DNA from 4 places in the Streptomyces sp. NPDC003720 genome. Region 1 is predicted to be linked to each of the others. Evidence: riboswitches for the same ligand, from Rfam matches in the RefSeq annotation. Region 1 holds a riboswitch; each other region holds the start of a gene.
The links. Region 1 has a riboswitch for S-adenosylmethionine ahead of ACFYU0_RS07525 (putative leader peptide). Riboswitches for the same ligand answer to the same signal wherever they lie in the genome.
Positions count from the first base shown of each region.

Region 2: linked by a shared signal. The riboswitch ahead of ACFYU0_RS24380 (aminotransferase class V-fold PLP-dependent enzyme) and the one ahead of ACFYU0_RS07525 (putative leader peptide) in region 1 are both predicted to bind S-adenosylmethionine.
Region 3: linked by a shared signal. The riboswitch ahead of thrC (threonine synthase) and the one ahead of ACFYU0_RS07525 (putative leader peptide) in region 1 are both predicted to bind S-adenosylmethionine.
Region 4: linked by a shared signal. The riboswitch ahead of ACFYU0_RS05200 (amino acid ABC transporter permease) and the one ahead of ACFYU0_RS07525 (putative leader peptide) in region 1 are both predicted to bind S-adenosylmethionine.

Region 1 covers NZ_JBIANZ010000002.1:437,378-444,496, reverse strand. The annotation lists gene ACFYU0_RS07545 (LLM class flavin-dependent oxidoreductase) at 1-224, shown strand, start outside; gene ACFYU0_RS07540 (NtaA/DmoA family FMN-dependent monooxygenase) at 221-1,621, shown strand; partial or broken gene ACFYU0_RS07535 (LLM class F420-dependent oxidoreductase) at 1,638-1,772, shown strand; gene ACFYU0_RS07530 (DUF1684 domain-containing protein) at 1,846-2,670, shown strand; SAM riboswitch class IV at 2,759-2,871, shown strand; gene ACFYU0_RS07525 (putative leader peptide) at 2,906-3,022, shown strand; gene ACFYU0_RS07520 (ABC transporter substrate-binding protein) at 3,294-4,859, shown strand; gene ACFYU0_RS07515 (ABC transporter permease) at 4,863-5,822, shown strand; gene ACFYU0_RS07510 (ABC transporter permease) at 5,819-6,742, shown strand; gene ACFYU0_RS07505 (dipeptide ABC transporter ATP-binding protein) at 6,724-7,119, shown strand, end outside.
Region 2 covers NZ_JBIANZ010000009.1:4,655-11,773, reverse strand. The annotation lists gene ACFYU0_RS24395 (hypothetical protein) at 1-201, opposite strand, end outside; gene ACFYU0_RS24390 (rhomboid family intramembrane serine protease) at 354-1,097, shown strand; gene ACFYU0_RS24385 (Lrp/AsnC ligand binding domain-containing protein) at 1,094-1,375, shown strand; gene ACFYU0_RS24380 (aminotransferase class V-fold PLP-dependent enzyme) at 1,402-2,772, opposite strand; SAM riboswitch class IV at 2,953-3,069, opposite strand; gene trpD (anthranilate phosphoribosyltransferase) at 3,154-4,218, opposite strand; gene ACFYU0_RS24370 (cytochrome bc complex cytochrome b subunit) at 4,342-5,973, opposite strand; gene ACFYU0_RS24365 (Rieske 2Fe-2S domain-containing protein) at 5,970-7,028, opposite strand; gene ACFYU0_RS24360 (c-type cytochrome) at 7,025-7,119, opposite strand, start outside.
Region 3 covers NZ_JBIANZ010000007.1:155,493-162,611, forward strand. The annotation lists gene ACFYU0_RS20615 (extracellular solute-binding protein) at 1-52, shown strand, start outside; gene ACFYU0_RS20620 (DUF3263 domain-containing protein) at 88-315, shown strand; gene otsB (trehalose-phosphatase) at 382-1,215, shown strand; gene ACFYU0_RS20630 (trehalose-6-phosphate synthase) at 1,240-2,658, opposite strand; gene ACFYU0_RS20635 (glucosyl-3-phosphoglycerate synthase) at 2,754-3,698, opposite strand; SAM riboswitch class I at 3,858-3,999, shown strand; gene thrC (threonine synthase) at 4,017-5,300, shown strand; gene ACFYU0_RS20645 (MoaD/ThiS family protein) at 5,297-5,572, shown strand; gene ACFYU0_RS20650 (cold-shock protein) at 6,016-6,219, shown strand; gene groL (chaperonin GroEL) at 6,537-7,119, shown strand, end outside.
Region 4 covers NZ_JBIANZ010000001.1:1,062,903-1,070,021, reverse strand. The annotation lists gene ACFYU0_RS05225 (LLM class flavin-dependent oxidoreductase) at 1-74, opposite strand, end outside; gene ACFYU0_RS05220 (putative leader peptide) at 188-274, opposite strand; gene ACFYU0_RS05215 (GNAT family N-acetyltransferase) at 324-1,049, opposite strand; gene ACFYU0_RS05210 (transporter substrate-binding domain-containing protein) at 1,128-2,156, opposite strand; gene ACFYU0_RS05205 (amino acid ABC transporter ATP-binding protein) at 2,227-3,024, opposite strand; gene ACFYU0_RS05200 (amino acid ABC transporter permease) at 3,021-4,001, opposite strand; SAM riboswitch class IV at 4,326-4,434, opposite strand; gene ACFYU0_RS05195 (glutathione S-transferase C-terminal domain-containing protein) at 4,500-5,363, opposite strand; partial or broken gene ACFYU0_RS05190 (LLM class flavin-dependent oxidoreductase) at 5,832-6,161, shown strand; partial or broken gene ACFYU0_RS05185 (DUF1684 domain-containing protein) at 6,262-6,408, shown strand; gene ACFYU0_RS05180 (transcriptional regulator) at 6,628-6,780, shown strand; gene ACFYU0_RS05175 (MBL fold metallo-hydrolase) at 6,862-7,119, opposite strand, start outside.

The DNA.
Region 1 (7,119 bases):
TGCTAAATGAATTGAGCCGTCACGTCGACGGCGTACGGCTGCATCCGCTGGTGCTGGACGAGGACCTGTCCGTCCTCTCCCGCCTCGTCCTGCCGGACCTGTCCGGGCGGCGTCTTGTCGCCCGTCCGGTGCCCGGCACGTCCCTGCGCTCGACCCTGGGTCTGCAGCGCCCCGCCAACCGCTTCGCCACCGCCGCCGCGGCCGCCCCGGAGGACGCCCAATGACCCGCACCGACCCCCTCGACGTCCCCCGGCCCGACGCCCAGCTCCACTTGGGGGTGTTCTTCCAGGGCGTCAACCACTGGACCATCTGGTCCGCCCCCGACAGCGGCTCCCAGATCGACCCAGCCTCCTTCCGCCGGGTCGCCCAGACCGCCGAACGCGGCCTGTTCGACGCCTTCTTTCTCGGTGAGGGGCTGCGGCTGCGCGAGGTCGACGGCAGGATCCACGACCTCGACGTGGCCGGACGGCCGGACGCCATCACCCAGCTCGCCGCGCTGGCCGCGGTCACCCGCCGCATCGGCCTGGTCTCCACGTCCAACTCCACCTTCAACGAACCCGCCGATCTGGCCCGCCGCCTGTCCGGTCTGGACCTGCTCTCCGAGGGCCGCGCCGGCTGGAACGTGGTGACCACGGACAACGCCTGGACCGGCGCGAACTTCCGCCGCGGCGGCTACCTCGACCACGCCGACCGCTACCGGCGCGCCGAGGAGTTCCTCACCCTGGCCCGCGCCCTCTGGGACGGCTGGGAGGACGAGGCAGTCGCCGACTCCATCGGCGCGCCCGCCTGGGCGGCGCCCGGCGCCGTACGCCAAGTGCGGCACAAGGGAACGCAGTTCGACGTCGACCTCGCTCCGACCCTGCCGCGCAGCGCCCAGGGTCATCCGGTGATCTTCCAGGCCGGTGACTCCGGTGAGGGGCGCGACTTCGCCGCCCGCAACGCCGACGTCATCTTCTCCGCGCACGGCACCGACTTCGACGACGCACTGGCCTTCGCCGACGACATCCGGCGCCGACTGCGCGCGGTCGGGCGGCCCGACGACGATCTGCGGATCCTGCCCGGCACCGAGATCATCATCGGCGCCACGGAGGAGGAGGCTCAGGAGAAGAAGCGCTGGGTCCGGCTCCAACAGGTCACCCCTGCAACGGCCTTGGGGATCGCCGGGCTGCTGTGGGGCATCGACCTGTCGGACCACGACGCCGACGGCCCCTTGCCCAAGGAGGACCCGGTCGTCACCGAGAACGACGGCTCCTTCGGTGCTCGGCGCGTCGCCGACCCGCGTGCCGTCGTCGGGGAGTGGCGGGCGAAGGCGGAGGCGCACGGCTGGTCGCTGCGCGAGACCGTCATCGCGCTGGGCCCGCAGCGCGGGCACGTCGGCACTCCGTCCGGCCTCGCCGACAAGTTCGCCCACTATGTACGGCACGGCGCGGTCGACGGATTCAACGTCACGCCGTACCTCATCCCCGACGGCCTCGACGACATCGTCGACCTGCTCGTCCCGGAACTGCAGGAACGCGGGATCTACCGCACCGAATACACCGGCAACACCCTGCGCGAGAACCTCGGCCTGCGCGCACCCCTCACCCACCGGTCCGCACCGCGCCAGCGGCAGGCGGGCTGAGCCCCCGGCCCGGCGCGACGAGAAGACGTTCGAGGCCGAGGTGCGCCGTCACGACGCGGGCGCCACCGAGGTCGTGTTCTCGGTCACCGAGATCGCGGGAGCAGCCGACCGCCGACGCACCTGGCGACTCCTCGGCGAACTGGCCGGCTGAGTACACCCGTCGGCCCCACAACCCCTTGCATTCCCTGCCCGAAGGCACCCCCGGCACAAAGGAGATTCCCCATATGACCACCGAGGCCACCACCACGGACCTCCACGCCTTCACCGAGACCTGGCTGGAGTGGTACCGCAGCCAGGAGGCCCGGCTCGCCGCCCCGCACGGCTTCCTGGCGGTCACCGGCCTGCACTGGCTCGACGACCGGCCCCAGCGCTTCCCGGACGCGCCCGGCTCGTGGCACACCGGCCCCGAAGGCGTCGTCGTGGACCTCGACGAGGGCGAGGAGCTGGTCGTCGACGGGACGCCGGTGCGCGGCCAGCACCGCTTCGGCGTGCTTCCCGAGCGCGGCGGCGTCGACGCCGTCTGGGGAGACGCCGTCATCGAGGTCGCCAAGCGCGGCGGCAACGACATCGTGCGCCCCCGGCACCCGGACGCGCCGCTGCGCACGGCTTTCACCGGCACGCCCGCCTACGCCCCCGATCCGCGCTGGGCCGTGCCTGGCCGCTACATTCCCTTCGACACACCGCGGCCGACCACCGTGGGCGCCGCGGTCGAGGGCCTTGAGCATGTGTACGACGCTCCGGGCAGGGTCGAGTTCGAGCTCGACGGGCGCCCGCTGTCGCTGACCGCATTTCCCGGCCCTGGTGCGGGACGGCTGCTGGTGCTGTTCACCGACGCGACCTCCGGGGTCACCACCTACGCCGCCAACCGGTCCCTGGCGCTCGATCCGCCCGCCGCCGACGGCACGGTCGTCCTGGACTTCAACCGCGCCGCGAACCTGCCGTGCGCCTACACGGACCTGGCCACCTGCCCGCTGCCCCCGGCCGAGAACCGGCTGCCCGTGGCGATCGAGGCCGGCCAGAAGATCCCCCGCGAGCGCGGAGGCTCCTGAGCCGGACGCACTCACGCCCCGACTCCCCTGACGGAGCGTCCTTTTGCGCCATTGACGCACGCCAAGACCGCTCCGTAGGATCATGAACGGCATTGAGTGTCAGCGTGAAGCCCTGGCTCGCTGACCGGCAACCCTCCCGCGCGGTGGGGTGCTCCAGGTGAAAGCCCGGCGGGATCACCGACGATCCCGCAAGCGCGTGGCCCCGTGACCGGGGCCGGATAGGCGGAGGACCGATATGCGGCACGGTGGTGACCTCAGCGCCCGTTTCGCCGGCGCCACCGTGTTCTCCCGGCTCTCGCGTCGGCGCCACATCGACCTCAAGCGCTCGACCAGCTGTCTCTGTCAGGCCTGACGGGTCTTCCCGCCCCAGGCCGCGGTACGAGACCTGTCGTCGCCGCACCCGCCTGCGCCTGATCTCCGCCTGTCTTTGATCCTCCCTTTTCCCTCTGATCCCCGCCTGCACAGCGCCCCCTCGGCACCGGCGTCGCGCCGGCCGGGGCCGCATGCCCACGCACGGCCATGCCTCGTACGGCGTCCGTGCCTGGTGACACGAGTTGGAGAAGCCCTCCGTGACTGCACTTTCCCATGTCAGATCCTCCCGGTGGGCGGCACTGACCGCCCTTGTGACCACCAGTGTTCTGCTGAGCGCCTGCGGCTCCGGCGGCGGCGATTCCGGCAGCGGCGCCGGGCAGCCCAAGTCCGGCGGCACCCTGACCTTCGCGGTGGGTTCGGACGCCGGCTGCGTGGATCCGCAGCAGGTCGCCAGCAACGAGACCATCTACTCGGTGCGCCAGGTCGTGGACTCCCTGACGGACCAGGACCCCAAGACCGGCAAGATCGTGCCGTGGCTGGCGAAGAGCTGGGATGTCAGCTCCGACGCCACGACGTTCACGTTCCATCTGAGGTCGGGCGTCACCTTCAGCGACGGCTCGAAGCTGACCGCGCAGGTGGTCAAGGACAACTTCGACGCGGTGCCGAAGCTCGGCGCCCTGGGGACGCTCGCCGAGGGCTATCTGAGCGGCGTCAAGAGCACCACCGTGGTCGACCCGCTCACCGTGAAGGTGACCTTCAGCCAGCCCAACGCCCAGTTTCTTCAGGCCACTTCGACACACTCGCTGGGGATCGAGTCCTCGGCGAGCGTGAAGAAGACCCCGCAGCGGAAGTGCAGCGAGGGGGTGATCGGGTCCGGGCCCTTCGTGCTGAAGCAGTACGTGCAGAACCAGTCCCTCACCCTCGCCAAGCGCACCGGATACGCCTGGGGTTCCTCGCTGTGGTCCAAGAAGGGCGAGGCGTACCTGGACAAGCTGGTGTTCAAGGTGGTGCCGGAGGCGGGTGTGCGGGCCGGCAGCCTGCAGTCCGGCCAGGTCGACGCCGTCTCCAGCGTCGGCAAGGCCAACGAGGCGGCCCTCAAGGGCGGCCAGGTCACCCTCCAGCGACGGGCCAACCCCGGCGTCGTGTTCGGTCTCGGCCTCAACAACTCACGGCCGCTGCTCAAGGACGCCAAGGTGCGCCAGGCGATCCTGTACGCCGTTGACCGGCAGCAGATCGCCGACACCGTGTTTCCGACCGGCACCCGGCCGGCCACCAGCGTCCTCGCGCACACCACGCCCGACTACACCGACCTCGCCTCCGGCCTGACCTTCGACGCCGCCGCGGCCAAGTCCTCGCTGGACGGGGCCGGCTGGAAGACCGGCAGCGACGGCATCCGCGCCAAGGACGGCAAGAAGCTCAGCCTGACCATCAAGTGGTTCCCCAACGCGGCCACCAACCAGCCCGCGCTGGAGCTGATCCAGCAGCAGCTCAAGGCCGTCGGCGTCGAAGTGGTTCTCAAGCAGCTCCAGATCACGCAGTTCGCCCCGACCCTCCAGTCGGGTGACTACGACGCGGTGTGGGGCAACGTGACCCGTGCCGACCCCGACATCCTGCGCAGCTCCTTCTCCACCAAGCTGGCCAACTTCTACCGCCTGCCCGTCAGTTCCCTCGACACCGCCCTGTCCGACCAGGCCGCAACCGTCGATGGGGCCAAGCGCAGGCAACTGGTCACCCAGGCACAGCAGTTGATCGTGCAGAACGCCCACTACGTGCCGGTGGTTGAGCTCCAGACCCAGTTGGGCGTGGCGAAGAAGGTGCACGACCTGAACTTCGACGCCTCCAGCCGGGTCCAACTGCACGACACCTGGATCGGCTAGCGCATGCGCCGCTATGTGATCAAGCGGCTGGCCCAGGCGGTCGTGGTGCTGTGGGCGGCCTACACGGTCTCGTTCCTGGTGCTGGACTATCTGCCGGGCGACCCGGTCACGGCGATGGCCAGCGCTGGTATGGACTCGGGGCAGGTCGACCCGAAGCAGCTCGCCGCCCTGCGGCACGAGTACGGCTTCGACAAGCCGGTGCTGGTGCAGTACGCCGAGTACCTCGGCCGGGCGGTGCGCGGGGACTTCGGCGACTCGGTGTCCACCGGTCGGCCGGTGACCTCAACGCTGGCCGATGCGCTGCCGCAGACGCTGCAGCTGACCGGCGCGGCCCTTTTGCTCGCGGTGCTCCTCGGCGGCGGTCTGGCGGTGCTGGCGACCTACACCGCCCAGCGCTGGCTGCGGCAGCTGCTGCTGTCGCTGCCGCCGCTGGGGGTGTCCGTCCCGACGTTCTGGGTGGGGCTCCTGCTGGTCGAGTTGTTCTCGTTCCGGCTGCGCTGGTTCCCGGCGTTCGGCAACGACGGATTCAAGGGGCTGGTATTGCCGGCGCTTACGCTGGCGGTGCCGACGGGCGCGCAGGTCGCGCAGGTCCTCGCCAAAAGCCTGCTCACCTCGCTCGACCAGGCGTATGTGGAGACCGCGCGGGCCAAGGGCGCCGGGCGGTGGCGGGTTCATCTGCGGCATGCGCTGCGCAACGCGTCCCTGCCGGCCCTGACGGTCGTCGGCTTGCTGGTGGGGCAGCTGATCGCCGGTTCGGTCGTCGTCGAGACGGTGTTCTCCCGCGACGGCCTCGGCCGGGTCACCGCGGCGGCGGTCACGGCCCAGGACATCCCGCTGGTCCAGGGGGTGGTGGTCTTCGGTGCGCTGATCTTCGTGACGACGAACCTGGTCATCGACCTGGTCTATCCACTCCTGGACCCGCGGATCGTGGTGGCCTCGGGCGGAAGGGCGGTACTCACATGAGCCAGAGCCTTGTCGACGACCCCGCCGAAACAGCACTGGGACCGGCCCGCCCGGTCGAGGCGGGGCCGAAGCCTGGTCCCGGGGGCCGCGTGGACGTACGACGGTTGCTGCGCTTCGTGGTACGCCGCCCGGGGCTGCTCCTGTCCGTGACCCTCCTCGTGCTGGTGGTGCTGGCCTCGTTCTGGCCGGATCTGTTCACCTCCCAGGACCCGCTGAAGGGCGTGCCGTCGCAGAACTTCCGTGCTCCGAGTGGCAGTCACTGGTTCGGCACCGACGAGCTGGGCCGCGACGTGTTCTCGCGGGTCGTCCACGGCGCCCAGCTGTCACTGAAGGCAACGCTGATCGCCGTGCTGGTCGCGTTCGTGGTCGGCGGGCTACTCGGGGTGGTCGCCGGGTTCGTGGGCCGCTGGGTGGACGACCTGCTCATGCGCTTCGTCGACGTACTCCTGTCCATCCCCGCCCTGTTCATGTCCCTGGCCCTGGTCACCGCTCTCGGCTACGGCACGGTGAAGGTGGCAGTCGCGGTCGGCATCGCCAGCGTCGCCGCGTTCGCGCGGGTGGCGCGCTCAGAGGTGCTGCGGGTGCGGCAGGCCGTCTTCGTCGAGGCCTCACGCGCCAGCGGAGCACGCTGGTACTCGGTACTGGGCCGCCATGTGCTGCCCAACGCGGCAGGCCCGGTGATCGTCCTGGCCACCCTCGACTTCGGCTCCTCCATCCTGGCCGTGTCGGCCCTGAGCTTCCTCGGCTACGGCGCTCCCCCGCCGGCTCCGGAATGGGGAACCTTGATCTCCGACGGCCGCAACTACCTCGCCAACGCCTGGTGGCTGACCGCACTGCCCGGGCTGGTGATCGCCGCGACCGTACTGGCCACCAACCGCATCGCCCGGGCGCTGGACGGCGAATGGTCCCGGCAGCGATGACCGACGAGCGTGAGAAAGGTGAGGACGTGACCACACCACTGCTGGAGATACGCGACCTGTCGGTGTCGTACCGCACCCGGGGCGGCACAGTCCAGGCCGTCCGCGGCGTCGACCTCGACGTGTGGCCGGGACAGGTGACCGCGGTGGTCGGCGAGTCCGGCTCCGGCAAAAGCACGACCGCGCACGCGATCACCCGGCTCCTGTCGGCGAACGGCAGCATCGACGCGGGCACCGTCCGCTTCGGCCGACACGACCTGGCCACCCTGTCGGAGGCGGAACTGCGCACTGTACGCGGGGCACGTATCGGACTGGTCCCCCAGGATCCGACGGTCTCCCTCAACCCCGTCAGGCGCATCGGCGACCAGGTCGCCGAAGTG
Region 2 (7,119 bases), on a different contig from region 1:
GTCCACCGCGTTGCACCAGCGGCAGCGGACCGACTCGATGGTCTCACTGACCACCTCGCGCTCCTCCACCGTCGGCTCGCCCGCGAGGTCGAGGTGAACGTACTCGACGACCTTCGACGAGCGGGTCACGTCGAAGCGGGTGAGGTTGCCGCAGAGGGCGCAGCGCCACCGTGTCGTGGCGGTCGGCAGGGGAACCGTCATCGTGACTGTTCGCTTCCTTCTCGGGACGTCCGCGCCGCTCCCCGACGCGTGTGGCTCGTAACCCTACGGCCTGCCGGTCGATCGCCGCCCGTCCGTCCACGGCGGCGAGGCGATCTGTCGACCTGTGTCCCGTTACGTCATGCTCTGTAGTCATGATCCGCACCTGGGGCACGGCGGCCCGGGATGCGTTCCGGGCGGTCCGGGGCGTCTCCGCGCCGATGACGTACGTCCTCCTCGTCCTGTGCGCCGTGATCTTCGTGCTGGGCCCGGCTTCCGGCCTCACCCCGGCGTACGGCTCGGGCGGCGCGCTGTTCGCGGCGCAGCGGGCGTACTTCCGGCACTGGGGCGTGGTCCCGGCCGAGCTGTTCGAGCCCTCGCTCCGGGCGGCCCTGACCCCGGTCACCGCGCTGTTCGTGCACGGCAGCTGGGTGCATCTGCTCGGGAACATGCTCTTCCTCTTCGTCTTCGGGCTGATGACCGAGGAACGGATGGGCCGGGTCGAGTTCACCCTCTTCTACGTGGGCTGCGGTTACCTGGCCCTGCTGGGCTACGCGGCCGCCAACTCCGCCTCCGGACAGTCGCTGGTGGGCGCCTCGGGGGCGATCTCGGCGGTTCTCGGAGCGTTCCTCTACCTGTTCCCACGTGCCCGTGTGACCAGTCTCCTCCCCTTCCTGTTCTTCCTCCCCCTGCGCTTCCCGGCCTGGGTCGTGCTGCCCTTCTGGGCGGCCCTGCAGTGGCTCGCGGCGGGCCGTGCCGGCCAGGGTCCCGGGGTGGCCTACCTGGCCCACCTGATCGGCTTCGGCCTCGGCTTCGGCTACGCGTGGGTGCGCTACGGGCCGACTACTAGAGTGAGGACCGCACCGGCCCCGGCCCCCGAGGGAGAGAACCAACCGTGATCACCGCGATTGTCCTGATCAAGACCAGCGTGGACCGGATCCCCGAGATCGCGGAGCAGATCGCTTCGCTGGACTCGGTGAGCGAGGTTTTCTCCGTCACGGGCACCTACGACCTGATCGCCATGGTGCGGGTGCGGCGGCACGACGACCTGGCCGACGTCATCCCCGGGCGGATCAGCAAGATCCCCGGCGTGGAGGGCACCGACACGCACGTCGCGTTCCGCACCTACTCCCAGCACGACCTGGAGGCGGCGTTCGCGATCGGCCTCGACTCGTGAACGCCGCCTGACGTCGCGCCTGCGGCTCAGACCTGATCGCGCACCGGCACGCAGCGGCCGTCCTCGGTGCGGTAGCGCCAGCGCGCGCCGTCGCGGACCAGCTCCCGCACCGCGTCGACGAAGCGCTCGACGTGCTCGTCGGGCGTGCCCGCCCCGAAGCTGACCCGGACCGCGTTCAGGGACCTCTCGCCGGGCGCGGCCTCGGGCGCCCCGCACTCTCCCGGCGCCCCGGGGTCGCCGCCCAGCAGGGTGCGCACCAGCGGGTGGGCGCAGAACAGGCCGTCGCGGACGCCGATGCCGTACTCGGCGGAGAGCGCGGCGGCGAAGTGGGAGCTGTTCCAGCCCTCGACCACGAAGGAGATCACGCCGACCCGCGGGGCGTCGTCGCCGAACAGCGACAGCACCCTGACCTCCGGGACCTCGGCGAGACCCGCCCGGACCCGGGCGATCAGGTGCTGCTCGCGGGCCACCAGGGCCTCCCAGCCGGCCTCGGTGAGGGCCTTGCAGGCGGAGGCGATGGAGTAGGCGCCGATGACGTTCGGGGAGCCGGCCTCGTGGCGGGCGGCGCTCTCGTGCCACTCCGCGTCCACTCCCCCGTCCTCGCGCCGCGTGACCCTGCGGCTGGCGCCGCCGCCCGCGAGGTACGGCTCGGCCGCGGCCAGCCAGTCGGCGCGGCCGGCCAGCACGCCGGAGCCGAAGGGCGCGTACAGCTTGTGCCCGGAGAAGGCCACCCAGTCGACGTCCAGGTCCCGGACGGACACCGGGTGGTGCGGGGCGAGCTGGGCGGCGTCCAGGACGATCCGGGCCCCGTGCGCGTGGGCCGCGGCGGCCAGCTCGCGCACCGGCCACAGCTCGCCGGTGACGTTGGAGGCGCCGGTGACGCACACCAGGGCCGGGCCGTACGGGTCGCGGTCGGCGAGGGCCCGCTCCAGCGTCTCCACGGCCTGCCGCGGGGTGCGCGGCGCGTCGAGGACGGTCACCCGCGCGTCCCGCCACGGCAGCAGGGCGGCGTGGTGCTCGGTCTCGAAGACGAAGACCTCGCAGCCGGCCGGGAGCGCCCGGGCGAGGAGGTTCAGGGAGTCCGTGGTCGAGCGGGTGAAGACCACCTGGTCCTGGGCGCGGCAGTCGAGGAATCCGGCGACCGTCCGGCGGGCGTTCTCGAACAGGTCGGTGGAGAGCTGGGAGAGGTAGCCGGCGCCGCGGTGGACGCTGCCGTAGTACGGCGCGTAGGCGGCGACGTCGTCCCAGACGCGCTGCAGGGCGGGGGCGCTGGCGGCGTAGTCGAGCGCGGCGTAGGCGACCTCGCCGCCCGTGACGAGCGGGACGGAGACGTCGCGGCCCAGAACGGGCAGCTCGCCACAAATGGTCTGGACGGCGGCAGCGGTGGAGACGGACATGGTGAACTCCCGTGAGGCAGGCTGGAATCACCGTGCGAGCGGTACGGCTCGAGCACGGCGGAAGGTGAAAAGGGGTACGCGGAGGCGGGGCTCTACGCCCTATCGCATTCGCTTGCTCACAGAAGGCTCCCTCGACGACCAGGACCCCTGGTCCCGCGCTCCTTCAGGAGCCGCGCGAGGGGTCCGCGCTTGCCGTGGACCTCGCTGCCCACGACCTGGTCCTCACCCGGGGCACCCCGCCACGGACGGAGGGTTGCCGGACAGCCGGCCGGGGCCGAATGGCTGTCACTCATGACCTGGTTCAGTATCCTGCCACACGATCTTCTATGCGCAAGGCGCGGTCCGGCATCCGGACCGCGCCTCGCGTCGCACCGGGGCGGGTCAGGCGTTGCTGGCCGCCACCCAGCGCTCCAGCGTCCGCTTCGCCGCACCGCTGTCGATGGACTCCGCCGCCCTCGCCATGCCGGCCCGGAGCTGCTCGGTGAGCGGCTCGCCGGACGGCCGCAGGGCGACCAGCGCCGCCGCCGAGTTCAGCAGCACCGCGTCCCGGACGGGGCCGTGCTCGCCGTCCAGCACGCGCCGGGCCACCTCCGCGTTGTACGAGGCGTCGGCGCCGCGCAGCGCCTCCACGGGGACCAGCTCGATGCCGGCGTCCCGGGGGTCGAAGCGCTCCTCGGCGACCTCGCCGTCCCGGACCACCCACACCCGGGACGTCGAGGTGGTGGTCAGCTCGTCCAGCCCGTCGTCGCCCCGGAAGACAAGGGCGGAGTTGCCGCGCTCGGCCAGCACCCCGGCCACGATCGGCGCCATGCGCGGATCGGCCACGCCGACCGCCTGGGCGCGCACCTTGGCCGGGTTGGTCAGCGGGCCGAGCACGTTGAAGGTGGTGCGGATGCCCAACTGGCCGCGCGCCGCCGCCACATGGCGCAGCGACGGGTGGAACTTCACCGCGAAGCAGATGGTGATGCCGGCCTCTTCGGCGACCTCGGCGACCCGCCGCGGGGTCAGGGACAGGTTGATGCCGAGCTTCTCCAGCACGTCGGAGGAGCCGGAGGCGGAGGACGCGGCGCGGTTGCCGTGCTTGACGACCTTCGTGCCGGTGCCGGCGACGACGATCGACGACATGGTGGAGATGTTCACCGTCTTCGCGCCGTCGCCGCCGGTGCCGACGATGTCGACGGCCGGCCCGGGCACCTCGATCACATTGGCGTGCTCGTACATGGTCCGCACGAGTCCGGTGATCTCCTGCACCGTCTCGCCCTTGGCGCGCAGCGCCACCATGAACCCGGCGATCTGGGCGTCGGTCGCCTCCCCGCGCATGATGAGGTCCATGGCCCAGGCGGTGTCGTCGGCGGACAGGTCCCGGCCGTCCAGCAGGCCGTTCAGCAGGGCGGGCCAGGAACGGCCCGCCGCGGTGTCGCCTCCAGCGGGGGTCACAGCGCTCATAGCCGCTCCTGGGTGTCGTCGCACAACGGTGTGCTCCCACCCTATCCAGCCCCGGACACGGCGAAGGGCCCCGTCCGCAAGCCGGACGGGGCCCTTCGACTGTGGCGTGGCGACGCTCGGGGATCAGTGGTGGCCGTGGCCGCTGGTGATCTCCCGGTACTCCTCGACGGTTGCCTTCGGGATCTGGTTGTCCTCGCCGTAGTAGGCGTTGCTGAGCTTGGCGCGCAGCTTCTCGGACCCCTTCACCTTGCGCTCGACACCGTTCTCGTCCACCGTCGGGCCGATCTCGGCCGGCTCGTACTGGTGGTGGGCGGTGAGGGTGTGGAGCTGCTCCTGGCTGAGCGGCTCGTGGATCTCGATGAACTCACCGTGCGGCAGGCGCTTGATGATGCCCGTCTCACGGCCGTGCAGCACCTTCTCGCGGTCCCGGCGCTGCAGGCCGAGGCAGATCCGCTTGGTGACGATGAAGGCGATGACCGGTCCGGCGAAGAAGGAGATCCGGACGAACCACGTGACCGCGTTCAGCGACAGGCTGAAGTGGGTCGCGAAGAGGTCGTTGCCACCGCCGACCAGGCCGACCATGTAGACCGTGATCCAGGCGACGCCGAACGCGGTGCGCGTCGGGGCGTTGCGCGGGCGGTCCAGGATGTGGTGCTCGTTCTTGTCCCCGGTGACCCAGGACTCGATGAACGGGTAGAGCGCGATCGCGGCGAGCACCAGGCCGAAGAGGACCAGCGGGATGAACACGCCCAGGACGAGCGTGTGACCCCAGAAGTTGATCTCCCAGCCCGGCATGTAGCGGACCAGACCCTCGGCGAAGCCCATGTACCAGTCGGGCTGGGCGCCGGTGGACACCTGGTCGGGCCGGTAGGGGCCCATGGCCCAGATCGGGTTGATCTGGGTGATCGCGGCGATGGCCGCGATCACGCCGAAGACCAGGAAGAAGAAGCCTCCGGCCTTGGCCATGTACACCGGCAGCAGCGGCATGCCGACGACGTTCTTGTTGCTCTTTCCGGGACCCGCGAACTGCGTGTGCTTGTGGTAGAAGACCAGGATCAGGTGGCCCACCATCAGGCCGAGCATGATGCCCGGCAGCAGCAGGATGTGGATCGAGTAGAACCGGGCCACGAAGTCGTGGCCGGGGAACTCGCCGCCGAAGAGGAAGTACGAGATGTACGTGCCGACGATCGGCATGGACAGGATCGCGCCCTCGGTGAAGCGCACACCCGTGCCGGAGAGCAGGTCGTCCGGGAGCGAGTAACCGGTGAAGCCGGTGAACATGCCCAGGACGAACAGCAGGAAGCCGAACAGCCAGTTGATCTCACGCGGCTTGCGGAAGGCGCCGGTGAAGAACACGCGCATCATGTGCACGAACATGCCCGCGAGGAAGATCAGCGCGGCCCAGTGGTGGATCTGCCGGATGAGCAGACCACCGCGCACGTCGAAGGAGATGTGCAGGGTCGAGTTGAACGCCTCGGACATCAGCTGGCCCTGCAGCGGGACGTAGCTGCCGTGGTACTCCACCTCGTTCATCGACGGGTGGAAGAACAGCGTCAGGTACACACCCGTGAGGATGATGATGATGAAGCTGTACATGCACACTTCGCCCAACATGAACGACCAGTGGTCGGGGAAGATCTTGCGCATGTTGGCCTTGGCGAGGGAGTAGATCCCCAGCCGGCCGTCGGCCCAGTCCGCGACGCGCTCGCCTGCCGGCGCCTTGCCGCGTCGCTCGTTGTTTCCGTTGGTGCTCATCCGCGCTCCCAGAATGCAGGACCGACGGGCTCCTCGAAGTCGCCGAGCGCCTGGAGGTAACCCTCGTCGTTCACGCCGATGCGGAGCTGCGGCAGGGCGTGACCGGCGGGGCCGAAGATCACTCGGGCACCGTCGGAGAGGTCGAAGGTGGACTGGTGGCACGGGCACAGGACGTGATGCGTCTGCTGCTCGTACAGCGAGATCGGGCAACCGACGTGGGTGCAGATCTTCGAGAAGGCGACGATGCCCTCGTGCGACCAGTCGAGCTCGCGCTTGTCCTTGATGTTGCCCGGCTGCAGCCGGATGATCATCAGGGCGGCCTTGGCGATCTCGTTCTGGAAGTCCTCGTCGGTCTCCTCCAGGCCCTCGGGCCTGGCGAAGGTGAGCGAACCGACGGCGACGTCCTCGGGACGCAGCGGCTGGTTCGTGTTCATGTTGACGAGGAGCTTGCCCTTGGCCCACAGGGTGTGCCGCAGCGAGGTGCCGGGCAGCGGACCGAGGTCGCGCAGCAGGACGACGCCGGAGAGCGGCACCAGGGTGAGCGCGCCGAGCATCGTGTTGCGGATCAGCTTGCGACGGCCGAGCGCCGACTCCTTGGCGCCCTCGCGGAAGTCCGCGTGGACCTTGGCGCGGACCTCCGGGGAGGCCGCGATCGGGTGCCGCTCGTCGGCGACCTCCACGTCGGACATCAGGGTGCGGGCCCAGTGGACCGCGCCCGCGCCGATGCAGAACAGCGCCACGGCCAGGGTCAGGCCGAGCGCGAAGTTCAGCGCGCTGATGTGCCCGATCGGGAAGATGTAGACCGAGGTGTCGGGCGTGATCGTCACGTACGAGGCGATGAAGCCGACGGTGGCCAGCATCGAGACCGTGAACAGCAGGGCCACGACGCGCTCGGACCGCTTGGCGGCCCGCTCGTCGATGTCCTGGATCCGGTGCTCGTGGGGCGGCAGCCCCGGGTCCGCGAACGGGTTCGCCTCGTCCGCGACGCTCACGGCGCCGTGCGCGTGGTCCTGCGCCGAAGGCAGGTTCTCTTCTGGAATGTCTTGGCTACTCATGACTTCTTGGCCTTTGCGGTCCGGGCGGCGACCCACACGGCAACCGCGATCAGTGCGCCGAGACCGAAGATCCAGGCGAACAGACCCTCGC
Region 3 (7,119 bases), on a different contig from region 1:
GGCCCGGCTGCAGTCCACGGCGTCGGCGGCGGACAGCGCCGACGTGAACTGAGACCGGCTGTCGGCGCCCGGCGCTACGGTTGCCCCATGGAGGAACTGGGCAGCCGCGAACAGGCCATCCTCGCGCTGGAGCGCCGGGGCTTCGCCGGCCCCGGCGCGAAGGAACGGGCCATCCGCGAGGAGCTGGGCCTCGCCCCGGTGCGCTACTACCAGCTCCTCAACGCCCTCCTGGACGACGCCCGGGCGCTCGCCGCGGACCCGGTCACGGTCAACCGCCTGCGCCGGGTGCGGGAGGCCCGCCGCGCGGAGCGCTGAAGCCGCGGCGCGTGCGGGGGAAACACTCCAGGAGTGACCCGGGCCCGCGCCGGATACTGTCCCTGTATGGACCTCCTGCCGACCCCGGCGACCCAGGCGGGCCGCGACGGGCTGCACACGCTGCTGGCCAAGCCCCGCGCGGCGGTGATCGGGCTCGACTTCGACGGCACCCTCGCACCGATCGTCGCCGACCCCGAGCAGGCCCGCGCCCACCCCGAAGCCGTCCCGGCGCTCGCCGCGCTCGCCCCCGAGGTGGCCTCCGTCGCCGTGGTCACCGGCCGGCCCGCCGAGGTCGCGGTGCGCTACGGCGGCTTCGCGGACGTGCCCGGCCTGGAACACCTCACCGTCCTCGGCCACTACGGCGCTGAACGCTGGGACGCCGCGACCGGCGAGGTCACCGCGCCCCCGCCGCACCCCGGTGTGGCCGCGGTCCGCGCCGAACTGCCCGGGCTGCTGGAGCGCTCCGGCGCCGGGCACGGCACCTGGACCGAGGACAAGGGCCGGGCCGTCGCCGTGCACACCCGCCGCGCCGACGACCCCCAGGCCGCCTTCGAGGCCCTGCGCGCACCCCTCGCCGAGCTCGCCGCCCGGCACGGCCTGATCGTCGAACCGGGCCGGCTGGTCCTGGAACTGCGGCCGCCCGGCATGGACAAGGGCGTCGCCCTCCTCGACCACGTCCGCCGCACCGCCGCCGGATCCGTCCTCTACGCGGGCGACGACCTCGGCGACCTGCCCGCCTTCGCGGCCGTCGAGGAGCTCCGCGCCGAGGGCGTCCCCGGCCTGCTGGTCTGCAGCGGCAGCGCCGAGGTCACCGAACTCGCCGAACGGGCGGACCTGGTGGTCGACGGCCCGGAGGGCGTCGTCGCGCTGCTGCGCGCGCTGGCGGAGCGGCTCGGTTGACCCGGCCCGCCGGTCCGCCGGCCCTCAGCCGGTCAGCGCGCCGAGCTGGTCCAGGAACCACTGCGCCGGCGGCAGCGCGGTGGCCGCGGCGGCCAGCCGCTTGGAGCGCTCGGCCCGCTCGCCCTGGGGCAGGCTCAGCGCGGCGTGCAGCGCGTCCGCCGTCCCGACGACGTCGTACGGGTTGACCACGATCGCGTCGTCGCCCAGCTCCTCGTACGCGCCCGCCTCCCGCGACAGCACCAGCGCGCACCCCTCGTCGGAGACGACGGGCACCTCTTTGGCGACCAGGTTCATGCCGTCCCGGATCGGGTTCACCAGGGCCACGTCCGCGAGCCGGTACGCGGCCAGGGAGCGGGCGAAGTCGTCCTTGACGTGCAGCACCACCGGCGTCCAGCCGGGCGTCCCGTAGTCGGAGTTGATCTCGTCCGCGACCCGCCGCACCTCGGCCGTGTAGTCGCGGTAGACCGCGAGGTCCTGGCGCGAGGGGTAGGCGAACGCGATGTGCACGACCCGCTCGCGCCACTCCGGACGGGCGTCCAGCAGCTGCCGGTACGCCAGCAGTCCGCGCACGATGTTCTTGGACAGCTCGGTGCGGTCCACCCGGACGATGGTGCGGCGCCCCTCGCCGATCTCCTCGCGCAGGGCCGCCATCCGCTCGTCCACGTCCGGCCGGTGCGCCCGCTCGCGCAGGAAGTCGGCGTCCGCGCCGAGCCCGTGCACCCCGATCCGGGTCCCGGACGGGATGCCGGGGCCGAGCACCGCGTGGCAGCAGTCCTTGAACGCGTCCGCCCAGCGCTCGGTCAGGAACGCGGCCCGGTCCGCGCCGAGGATGCCGGTCAGCAGCTCGGCGGCGATGTCGTCGGGCAGCAGCCGGAAGTAGTCCGGCGGGGCCCACGGGGTGTGCGAGAAGTGGCCGATGCGCAGGTCCGGACGGAGCTGCCGGAGCATCCGGGGGGCGAGGGCCAGGTGGTAGTCCTGGATGAGCACCGCGGCACCCTCGGCCGCCTCCTGCGCCAGCGCCTCGGCGAACGCCCGGTTGTACGCCTGGTACGAGGCCCACTGGCGGCGGAACTCCGCGTCGAGGACCGGCTCCAGCGGGGTCTGGTACAGCATGTGGTGGACGAACCAGAGCACCGAGTTGGCGATGCCGTTGTAGGCGTCGTGGTGCACGGCCGCGTCGATGTCCAGCATCCGCACGTGCTGCCCGCCGGTGTCCTCGGACGGCAGCAGGCCGCCGCCCGCCCGCCGTGCCGCCTCCCGGTCGCCGTCGCCGAGCGCGGCGCAGACCCACACCGCGTTGGCGTCCGGCCCGATGGCCGAAAGACCCGAGACCAGTCCGCCGCCGCCCCGTCTGGCGCGCAGCGAACCGTCCTCGAGCGCCTCGTACGAAACCGGGCCGCGGTTGGACGCGACCAGTACCTCAGCACCCTGCGTGGAAGCCATGATTCTCAACCTAGCCCGGCCCGGAAACGCTCAAACGTGCGCTCCGCCCCGGAAGGCGGCTGTATACGGCCGTTCTTCCGCGTTCACCGCGCCGCTCAGGCCACCCTGCGGTGCGCGTACTCCGCGATCTCCACCATCGGCGGCCGCTCCTCGGTGTCCACCGGGTAGGTGCGCGGCTCGAACCCGTCCTCGCCGCGCTCGAACTGGGTGAGCGCGGGCCGTACGAGGTGGCCGCGGGCCAGCCGGAGCTGCGCGGTGCGGTAGATCGCCGCGGCCATCCGGCCGAGCGCCTGCCCGTCCTGGTGCCGGTGCCTGCGCACCCCCACGTCCACCTGGGCCAGCGCGTCCAGGCCCACCAGGTGCAGGGCGTCCACCAGCATGCCGAGCTCCACGCCGTAGCCCACCGGGAACGGGAGCTGCTCCAGCAGCGAGCGGCGGGCCGCGTACTCCCCGCCCAGCGGCTGCACGAAGCCGGCGAGCTGCGGCCAGTGCATGTTCAGCAGGGGGCGGGCCATCAGCTCGGTGACCCGGCCGCCCTGTCCGGCGGCGCCGCCCAGCGGACGGTCGTACATCGCCTTGACCAGGTCGACGTCCGGGTCGGTGAGCAGCGGGCCGACGATGCCGAGGACGAAGTCGGAGGAGAACTCCCGCAGGTCGGCGTCGACGAAGCAGACGATGTCCCCGCTCGTCGCCAGCAGCGAGCGCCACAGCACCTCACCCTTGCCGGGGAGGGCCGGTATGCGCGGCAGGACGCTGTCGCGGTGCACCACCCGGGCGCCGGCCGCGGCGGCGACCTCGGCGGTGCGGTCGGTGGACCCGGAGTCGACCACGACTATCTCGTCGACCAGCGGAGCCTGCCGCACGAGGTCGCGGCGGATGACGGCGACGATGTCGCCGACCGTCTCCTCCTCGTTCAGCGCGGGCAGGACGACGGAGACGGACTGGCCGGAGCGCTGTTTGGCGGCCAGGACTCCGTGCAGCGGGCGGTCGGCCACGGACCAGGAGCGGGTGGCCAGCCAGCGCTCGACTTCTTCCAGCACGGTCTGCGGCTCCTCACTGTCGTGATCACGCCTGTTGAGGGGGGTGATGCATCTCGCGGTTCGGACGACTATCTCAACTGTCCCGGCCGTCGGTTACAGTCTTGAACAACGCCGATGACCATCGCATGTCGGGGTCGCCCGGCGTTCACAACCGAATACCGCTCATCCAGAGGGGCAGAGGGACACGGCCCGATGAAGCCCCGGCAACCCCCCTGAGCCGCACTCGTTTCGCGCGAGGCTCCCGGCCAGGGAAGGTGCCAAATCCGTCTCGCGGCGAGATGCGTCGTGAGGAAGATGAGGAGAAAGGGCCTCGCCTCCATGGCTGTGCAGACAGTTGCAAGCACCAGCAATCCCGCCGTCGATCTCGGCCCCGCCGCTGCCCTGAGCTGTCGCGAATGCGGCCACCGGGTACCCCTCGGACCGGTCTTCGCGTGCGAGGAGTGTTTCGGCCCGCTGGAGATCGCCTACGACTTCTCGGCCTACGACACCGAGGAACTGCGCCGGCGCATCGAGGCGGGCCCCGCGAACATCTGGCGCTACGCGCCCCTGCTGCCCGTCCCCGCCGACGTGGCCGACAAGCCGAACATCAACCCCGGCTGGACCAAGCTCGTCAAGGCCGACAACCTGGCCGCCGAGCTGGGCGTCACCGGCGGGCTGTACGTGAAGGACGACTCCGGCAACCCGACGCACTCCTTCAAGGACCGCGTCGTCGCCCAGGCCCTGGAGGCCGCGCGCGCCTTCGGCTTCACCACCCTGTCGTGCTCCTCCACCGGGAACCTCGCCGGCGCCGTCGGCGCCGCCGCCGCCCGGGCCGGCTTCCGCTCCTGCGTGTTCATCCCGCACGACCTGGAGCAGGGCAAGGTCGTCATGGCCGCGGTCTACGGCGGCGAACTCGTCGGCATCGAGGGCAACTACGACGACGTGAACCGGTTCTGCTCCGAGCTGATCGGCGACCCGGCCGGCGAGGGCTGGGGCTTCGTCAACGTCAACCTGCGGCCGTACTACGCCGAGGGCTCCAAGACGCTGGCGTACGAGATCTGCGAGCAGCTCGGCTGGCGGCTGCCGGACCAGATCGTGGTCCCGATCGCCTCCGGCTCCCAGCTCACGAAGATCGACAAGGGCCTGCAGGAGCTGATCAAGCTGGGTCTGGTCGAGGACCGGCCGTACAAGATCTTCGGCGCCCAGGCCGAGGGCTGCTCGCCGGTGTCGACCGCGTACAAGGCGGGCCACGACGTCGTACGGCCGCAGAAGCCGAACACCATCGCCAAGTCCCTCGCCATCGGCAACCCGGCCGACGGGCCGTACGTCCTGGACATCGCCCGCCGCACCGGCGGCGCGGTCGAGGACGTGACGGACGAGGAGGTCGTGGACGCGATCAAGCTGCTGGCCCGGACCGAGGGCATCTTCGCGGAGACGGCGGGCGGCGTGACCGTCGGCGTCACCCGCAAGCTGCTCAAGGAGGGCGTGCTGGACCCGGCGAAGACCACGGTCGTCCTCAACACCGGCGACGGCCTCAAGACCCTCGACGCGGTGGCCGGTACCGGCCTCACCGCCACCATCCGCCCGAACCTGGACTCCTTCCGAGAGGCTGGCCTCGCATGAGCGTGACCGTTCGCATCCCCACCATCCTGCGCACCTACACCGGCGGGCAGGCCGAGGTCCCCGCCGAGGGCGCGAACCTCGCCGAGGTCATCGAGAACCTGGAGAAGAACCACACCGGGATCGCCGCGCGGGTGCTGGACGACCAGGGCAAGCTGCGCCGTTTCGTCAACGTGTACGTCAACGACGACGACGTCCGCTTCGAGCAGGGGCTGGAGACCGCGACCCCGGACGGCGCCGGCGTCTCCATCATTCCGGCCGTCGCCGGCGGCTGACAGAATGACCGATCATTACCTTCGGTAACGCCGGTTACCCATTGTTCATTGAATGGCCTCCTCCGCGAGAGAAGCGGAGGGGGCCATTCTGAGTGATTGAGCGCGGTAGAGTTGGGGAACCCGCTCCCGGACCGTGGGTCAGGAGCCTTGGATTCACCGCGGTGCACCCGACAAGAAACAGCCAAAGTGCGGGTGCTTTCTGCGGCTTTTGCGCATTTTATGGGGCCCGACTTGCCCTGAATTCGGGCGAATTCACGCTACATTCCGGACCGTTCGCGTCCATATTTCTCGTCCGATTGACCTGTTGCAGACGGCAGTTGGGCAGATACATTCAGCGGCGGTCGACGCGTTCCGGCGCACGCCCCCGGCCAATGGGGGGTGAGGTCTGACCCGGGTCCGCGAAGTGCGGATCTGTGCAAGGGCCAGTAATAGGGGAGTTAGGCATGGCTCAGGGCACCGTCAAGTGGTTCAACGCGGAGAAGGGGTACGGCTTCATCGCGGTCGACGGTGGTGCGGACGTATTCGTCCACTACAGCGCCATTCAGATGGACGGCTACCGCACCCTGGAAGAGGGCCAGCGGGTGGAGTTCGAGATCTCGCAGGGCCAGAAGGGCCCGCAGGCCGACATGGTTCGCCTCAGCGCCTGAACGTTTCTTGCACGAAGGGCCCGCACCTCGCACAGGGTGCGGGCCCTTCGCCGTGCCCGGCTCCCGCGCGGGGGCGCGGGCCCGTGCGTTCGCGGGCGGCTGACTGGGCGCCCCGTACCCCGGGAGGCGCTTGCACTCGGCCATGCCGAGTGCTAATCATTGCGTTAGCACTCTGAAGGTGAGAGTGACAACGAGGACCGGGTCGGTGAGGCCCGCAGGCCAAGTGGGGCAAGGAACCGCGAGGCCGGCGAGCCGTCCGTCGCGGGCGCGGGCGCGGTCCGAAGGAATCACCCCCAGTCCTGGAGGGACCACTTCACATGGCCAAGATCATCGCGTTCGACGAGGAGGCGCGGCGCGGCCTCGAGCGCGGCATGAACCAGCTCGCGGACGCCGTCAAGGTGACGCTCGGCCCCAAGGGCCGCAACGTCGTCCTCGAGAAGAAGTGGGGCGCCCCCACGATCACCAACGATGGTGTCTCCATCGCCAAGGAGATCGAGCTCGAGGACCCGTACGAGAAGATCGGCGCCGAGCTGGTCAAGGAAGTCGCCAAGAAGACGGACGACGTCGCCGGTGACGGTACGACCACCGCGACCGTGCTCGCCCAGGCCCTGGTCAAGGAAGGCCTGCGCAACGTCGCCGCCGGCGCCAACCCGATGGCCCTGAAGCGCGGTATCGAGAAGGCCGTCGAGGCCGTCTCCGCCGCCCTGCTGGAGCAGGCGAAGGACGTCGAGACCAAGGAGCAGATCGCCTCCACCGCGTCCATCTCCGCCGCCGACACCCAGATCGGCGAGCTCATCGCCGAGGCGATGGACAAGGTCGGCAAGGAAGGCGTCATCACCGTCGAGGAGAGCAACACCTTCGGCCTCGAGCTCGAGCTCACCGAGGGCATGCGCTTCGACA
Region 4 (7,119 bases), on a different contig from region 1:
GGTTCGCGCCAGGATGCGGGGTGCCAGCCGGTGCCGTCGAGGGCGACGGCGAGGTGCAGCGAAGAAGGGGACACGGATGAATGCCTTCCTGGAGATCTGTACGAGAACGCCGACCCGCGTGAATGGGGCGAACGGTGGCTGGCGGCGGGCAGCGAGACGGAGTCCGCCGGCCGAAGTCCGAAGAGGGTCAGGGGTGACAGAGGGCGCTGGCCACGCGCTGAAGGTCGATGTGGGGCCGGGAGTGCAGGCGGACGGTACGGAGTACACGTGTCATGTGGCGCACTCCGTCCGAACTGCCGCCATCCGCCATGACAACAGCATGGTCATGCCTCGTCTGCCACAGCGATGGCTCCGGTGTTCCGCACGAGCGAGAAGACCGTACGGCAGCGCAGGGTGAAGCCGAGCGACTCGTACAGCCGGATGGCGTCGGTGTTGGTGGCGCTGGCGTGCAGGAAGGGTTGCTCTCCACGTTCCTTGATGCCGGCGGCGACGGCGCGGACCAGGCGCGTGGCCAGGCCCCGGCCGCGGTGGTCGGGGTCGGTGCACACGGCGCTGATCTCGGTCCAGCCGGGTGGGCGCAGCCGTTCGCCGGCCATCGCGATCAGTCGGCCGCGGTGGCGGATTCCCAGATAGGTGCCCAGCTCGACGGTGCGCGGCAGGTAGGGGCCCGGTCGGGTGCGGGCGACCAGATCGAGGATATCGGGTACGTCGGCGGGGCCGAGCAGTACTGCGTCAGGGTCGGGCTCCGCCCGTAGCCCAGTGTCCACGAGCTGCACGCCAGGGCCTGTCTGAACGAGCTCCCAGCCGGTCGGCGGTTCGCTCACGCCGCGGACCGCGGCGCTGCCGCCGGGGCCGACGAGCGTGGCGAGGTCGGCCCAGGCGCGCGGGTCGTCCTCGTCGGTGACGGCGTGGAAGGGGGCCACGTCCAGCGGATAGCGGGCGGCTCGGCCGACGCGTTCGGCGAAGTGGGCGTGCGGGCCGGTGAGGGCGGCCCAGGCGGGGTTGTCGAGGACATGGGATGAGGTGGCTTCGAGACTGATGACGGACATCGCGTGACGTCTCCGGTGCTGGGGGCGGGGCGGGGATCCCGCCGCGAGATGACGGCAGGATCCCCGGCCGAGGGTGGGTCAGGAGTTGTCCAGCGGAAGTCCGGGCGGGTTGACTTCGGACTTGGCGACGGCCTCGTTGGAGAGGTTGTAGGCCTTGAGCCACTCGGTGTACTGGCCGTTCTTTATCAAGTAGTTGATGGCGTCGGCGAGCGGCTTGGCCAGGCCGCTGTCCTTCTTCGCGGTGGCCGCGATCAGGCCCTGCAGGCTCGCGCCGGCGCCGGAGTAGGTGCCCGCGGTGCGGGTGGCGTTCGGCGTGCCCGCGACCTGACGGTTGTGGTAGGCGAAACCGGGGTTGGGGCCGAAGGAGGCGTCGACCTTTCCGCTGTTCAGCGCCAGATAGGTGCTGGTGCTGTCCTGGAAGTATTTGACGTTGAGCTTCTTGCCCTCCTTGGCGAGCTTCGCCTTCCACTCCAGGAGGATTCTCTCCTGGTTGGTGCCGGAGGCGACTGCGATCGTCTTGCCGGCGAGGTGCTCGTAGTCGCCGTCGAAGTTCCAGGTGTTCTTCTTTGCGACGAGGAAGGCGAGGTTGTCCTGCCGGTAGGCGGCGAACTCGTACTTTCTCTTGCGCTCCTCGGTGTCGGTGACGTTGGAGAAGGCCACGTCGACCTTGCCGCTGTCGATGCCGACGAAGAGGTTCTCCCATGTGGAGTTCTTCACCTCGGGCTTGAGACCGAGGACCGCCGCGACCAGGCGGCCGAGGTCGGGTTCGGAGCCGGTGAGGGTCTTCTGGTCGTCGCCGACGTAGGCCAGCGGCGGGAAGCCGGCCGGCAGGGCGCCGATGCCGATCTCCAGCTTGCCGCTTTTCTTGATGGCGGCGGGCAGTTCGGTGCTGATGGACTTGACCTCGGAGACCTTGATGGTGGTCTGCTTGGCTGCGCCGTTGGAAACCTGGCCGACCACGACCTCGCCGGACTTGGCGTCGCTGGTGGTGGAGGTGGCCGCGTCGCTGTTGCCACCGCAGGCGGCGAGCCCGGTGGCCAGGGAGGCGACAGCGGTCGCCGCAGTGATGGCGCGTGTCAGGCTGCGTCGGGGGAAGTGGGTAGACATGGCCGTTCCTTGTCGTTCAGGGGCGGTGATGAGGTGGTGGTGCGGGCGGGGTGAGGGTTGGGGCGGGCGGTCAGAGGACCTTGCTGAGAAAGTCCCTGGTCCGCTCGAGCCGGGGATTGTCGAGGACGTCGGAGGGCGGGCCCTGCTCGATGATCCTGCCGCTGTCGATGAAGACGACCTGGTCCGCGATCTCGCGGGCGAAGCCGATCTCGTGGGTGACGATGACGAGGGTGGTGCCACTGGTCGCCAGGTCCCGGATGACGCCGAGGACTTCGCCGACGAGCTCGGGGTCCAGGGCAGAGGTGGGCTCGTCGAAGAGGATGACGCCGGGGCGCAGGGCGAGGGCGCGGGCGATGGCCACGCGCTGCTGCTGGCCGCCGGAGAGCTGGCGTGGATAGGCGCCGGTCTTGTCGGCGAGGCCGACCCGGCTCAGGAGCTCACGGGCGAGTTCCCGGGCCTCGGGCTTGCCGAGCCGGCCGGTGGCGACGGGGGCGGCAGCCACGTTGTCCAGGACCGTCAGGTGCGGGAAGAGGTTGAAGTTCTGGAAGACGAACCCGATCCTCCCGCGCTGGGTGAGGATGGCCCGCTCGCTCAGCTCCTTCAGCCGGTCGCCCTGCCGCTTCACGCCGATCAGCTCGCCGTTGATGCTGACGTAGCCGATCTCGGGCTTCTCCAAGTGGTTGATGACCCGCAGCAGGGTGGACTTGCCGGAGCCGGAGGGGCCGAGGATCACGGTGACCTCGCCGGGGCGGACGGTCAGATCGATCCCGTTCAGCACCCGATGGGCGCCGTACCACTTGTGCACATCGTGCACCTCGACGGTGGCGGCCTCGACCTCCGCCAGGGCTTCGAGCGTCTCGGCGGTCATACGGTGGCCTCCCGGCGGATGCGGGCCCGCAGGTCGGTGAGACCGGTGCGGAGCTTCTGCAGCGGCGTCGGCGGCTGGACGCGGGTGGCACCGCGGGCGAAGTACCGCTCGACGTAGAACTGGACGACGGAGACGACGCTGGTCAGGATCAGGTACCAGACGGTCACTACCAGCAGCAGCGGCACGATGTCGCCGGGGTAGGTGGAGCCCATGGTCTGCGCGGAGCCGAACAGGTCGAGCAGGGAGACGTAGAAGACCAGCGAGGTCCCCTTGATGAGGCCGATGAGCTGGTTGACGTAGTTCGGGGTGATCGAGCGCAGGGCCTGCGGGAAGACGATTCTCCGGAACTGGTAGGCCTTGGGCAGGCCGAGCGCCGCGGCCGCCTCGTGATGGCCCTGATCGACGGAAAGGATGCCGCCGCGCACCACCTCGGCCGCGTAGGCGGCCTCGTTGAGGCTGAGGCCGATGACGGCGACGACCATGTCGGTGGCGAGTTTCGACTCGTCGAAGGTGAAAAGGGCCGGCCCGAAGGGAATGCCGACGCTCAACGTCTTGTACAGGGCACTGAAGTTGTAGAGGAAGATCAGCACCACGATGAGCGGTATGGAGCGGAACGCCCAGACGTAGGTCCAGCTGAGGGCGCGCAGCACCGGGCTCTTCGACAGCCGGGCCAGAGCGAGCAGGATGCCGCCGATCAGTCCCAACACGGCGCTGTAGGCGGTCGCTTCGAGTGTGATCAGGAGTCCGTCGAGGATGTTCGGTCGCAGGAACCAGTAGCCGAAGCGGTTCCACTGGTAGAAGGGGTTGGAGATCAGTCCGTGCAAGACCTGGGCGACGAGGACCAGGGCGACCGCGGTGACGATCCAGCGTCCTGGCCGCCGTAGCGGTAGAACTCGTTGGGCCGTGAGGGCTTTCGACGGTTCGTTGGCGGTATGCGCCTCGGGGAGGGTGATGGTGGCGCCAGGGGGTTCGCTCATGGTGGGCTCCGGCTGGGTGGTAACGCCCCGGGAGCGCGGCGGCATGCGGGGACGCACACGACGGCGAGGTACCGGGGGGCGGAGGGACGACGGCACACCGCGCGGGCGGTGTCGGTCAGGGGGTGCGGGGGCTGCGGGGAGGTGTCAGCCCCGGCAGCGGGCACAGCCCGGTGCGGTACACAATGCGCTGTTCACGCGGAGCAGATCGACGGTGCGATCGGCCACCAGCAGATTGCGGTACGCCCGTACGCAGCCCTGTGGGCGGCGGATCGCCGTCCTGGGAGCTGCGTGCATGGCGTCACCGTCACTCTTCCGGCCCTTCGGGCCTCGCGCTTACCGAAACGTTTTCGGTCCGGTCGTCACCTGGGGCACCCCACCGCGGCGCGAGGGTTGCCGGTCAGCTAGCCAGGGCTTGTTGCTGACGCTCATGACCGTTCTGGGCCGTAGTTAAGACAACTGCCCGAACGAATGTCAACGCTGGTCCACCAGATGGACCGGCTAACGGGCTGCGTGTGCCGCCCAGTCAAGGATCGGGACGGCTGCGCCGGCGGCCTCCAGGCCATGACAGCGGGCGTGGTGCCGGCGTGCGATGCCGTCGAGGTTCAGGTGGGTACCGAAGGCCGGGTGGGCGGTCAGGCGGCGGGCGTAAGCCCACAGCGCCGGTTGGCCGGCGATGCGCTGCACCGCGGCGGCGTCCAAATGGTTGCGGTGCACGGTGTCGAGTTGGACCAGAGCGACCCACAACTCCACGTCCGCGACGGTGACTTCGTCGCGAATCACGTAGGTACGCCCGGCAAGCCAGCGCTCCAGCACGCCCAGCGTCTCCAACAGCGTCCCGAGCGCCGCGTCGCGCTCCGCCCGCTCCGCGCCGGCCGAACCGGCGCGCTGGGCGGCCTCCTCGATGCCCTGCGCGCACATCCGCTCGACGGCCTCGATCTCGGACTCCGCGCCGCAGGGGTAGGGCGAGGGGCGCTCGCTGCCGAATCTCCGGGCGAGGTCGCGCATGATGTCCGGCGCGTGGGTGCTGACGATCCGTCCGGACCAGTCGTCGCTGAGCACAGGAGCGACGGCCGGACCGGTGTACCGGTGTGCGCTCGCGTCGTAGAGCGGCCGCAGAGCCGAGTGACCGCCCTCGGGGCAGTCGGGCACGGCGGGCAGGAAAGTCGTGGGGCATACGGTGTCCAGGCTGAGCAGGCTGTGGACGACGGCGAGGCGGAGCCCATCGGGACACGCGGTCGACAGATGGAGCCGGTAGCGGCCGGGAACGGCGTAGTGGCCGCTGCGTGCGTCCCGGCCGATCCGGCCCCGGAAGGCGGGCGCGGATCGGCCGGACGGGTGGGCGGCCAGCGGTGTGACGGTCATGACTCTCCCCGAGAGCGGGCGCGGGACGTACGCGCGGCGGAAGCGACGTCGGACGAGGGAGCAGGGCTCACCTGCGCACACCGGACAGGGCGAACGATGAGGGGACGCCGTCGGCGCGGGATGGGCGCGGCTCAGGCCCGGGACCTGATCGCGCTGCAGACGCGCTGCAGGTCGATGTGGCGGCGGCAGGTCAGGTGAAGAGACGGACGGCTCACTCGGACGGTGACCGGTTTCAGACGTCTCATATTTCCCTACCGATTTACTGGGATTCCTGCAGTGAGTGTCGATCCGACCGACGTCGACGTCAAGAGGTCCGTCCCGGGTCGCGGACTTCCCGATGGACGGTGTCCCTCGGTGGCACAGTCACCACACGTTTCCCACTGCAACCGTCGGGACGCGGTGACGGTCTCCTGCAAGGGACCCAGAAGGGCTCGCAGGCTCTCTCGATCGGAGCCGGTTCTGACTGACATGACTGTTGGAGTAGCGCTCAACGCGTCCGACGCGCCGAACCAGGTCGACGCGACCGTCCAACTGGCCCGAGAGGCCGCGGAACTCGGCCTCGCGTTGGCCTGGTTCGGGCAGGCCTTCGGCCCGGACTCGCCCCAGCTTGCGGCGATCGTCGGTCGCGAAGTGCCCGCACTGCAGGTCGGCACCTCCGCGATCCCCGTTTTCGGCCGCCACCCGCTGCTGATCTCCAGCCAGGCCCAGGCCGCCCAGGCCGCGACCCACGGCCGCTACCACCTCGGTCTGGCCCTGGGCACGAAGCTACTGACGGAGGCCGGCTTCGGTCTGCCCTTCTAGCGCCCCATCGCCCGTCTGCGTGAATTCCGCAGACGGGATCCTTCCCGTACCTGGCGGGACCGCGCGCGCCCCCGACGACCGTGGGCGCCGCCGTCTCGACGGTACCGTCGTCCTGAACCGCGCCGCGAACCTGCCGTGCGCGTACACGGACCTGGCCACCTGCCCGCTGCCCCCGGCCGAGAACCGGTTGCCGGTGGCGGTCGAGGCCGGTCAGAAAATCCCCCGCGAGCGCGGCGGTTCTTGACCCCTCAGCTTGGGAAGCTCCTGTCTTGCGACCCCGGCCGCCTCGCTGACCTGCGACCAGGGCGCCCGCGGCCCGAGCAGGTCAGCGCGCGATTCCCCGGTATCGAGGAAGAGGAACGGCATCCCACCCCAGGCGCTGGACGACACCGTCCACCAGCGCGTGCGGCTCGGCGTCCTCACCGTTGCCCGCGAAGCCGATCGGGTCGAATTCAGCTTCCTGATGAAGCAACTGGCTGTCACCGACGGAAATCTCTCCCGGCGCCTGAAGGTGCTGGAAGAGTCCGGAATGATCACCGTCGAGAAGGGCTACGCCGGTCGACGCCCCCAACAGGGTATCCCTCACGCGCGAAGGTGCGCAGGCCCTGGACGCTGAACTCCGGGCCCTACGTGCACTCGTCCTACGCCTTGAGGCTCCTGAACCTGTGCCTGATACACCTGACACCCGATCGCCGCTTCAGGAGTTCGTTCTCCACCCGATCGAGCTTTCGCTGGGGCACAGGACGAAGAGCGGGAAGGCCCGACGGCGCGGCCGGTCGCCCATCTCTTCCAGCGCCATGCGGATCTCACGCAGGTGGTCGGTGGTCATCTGCAGCGGGGGCTCGTCAGGCTGATAGACGGTGCGGATCGGGTAGTCCACACCAGGTTGCCGGGACATCTCGATGTGGCAGCCGAGCACGTGGGTGACCGTCCGGTGGTCGCAGAAGTCGATCAA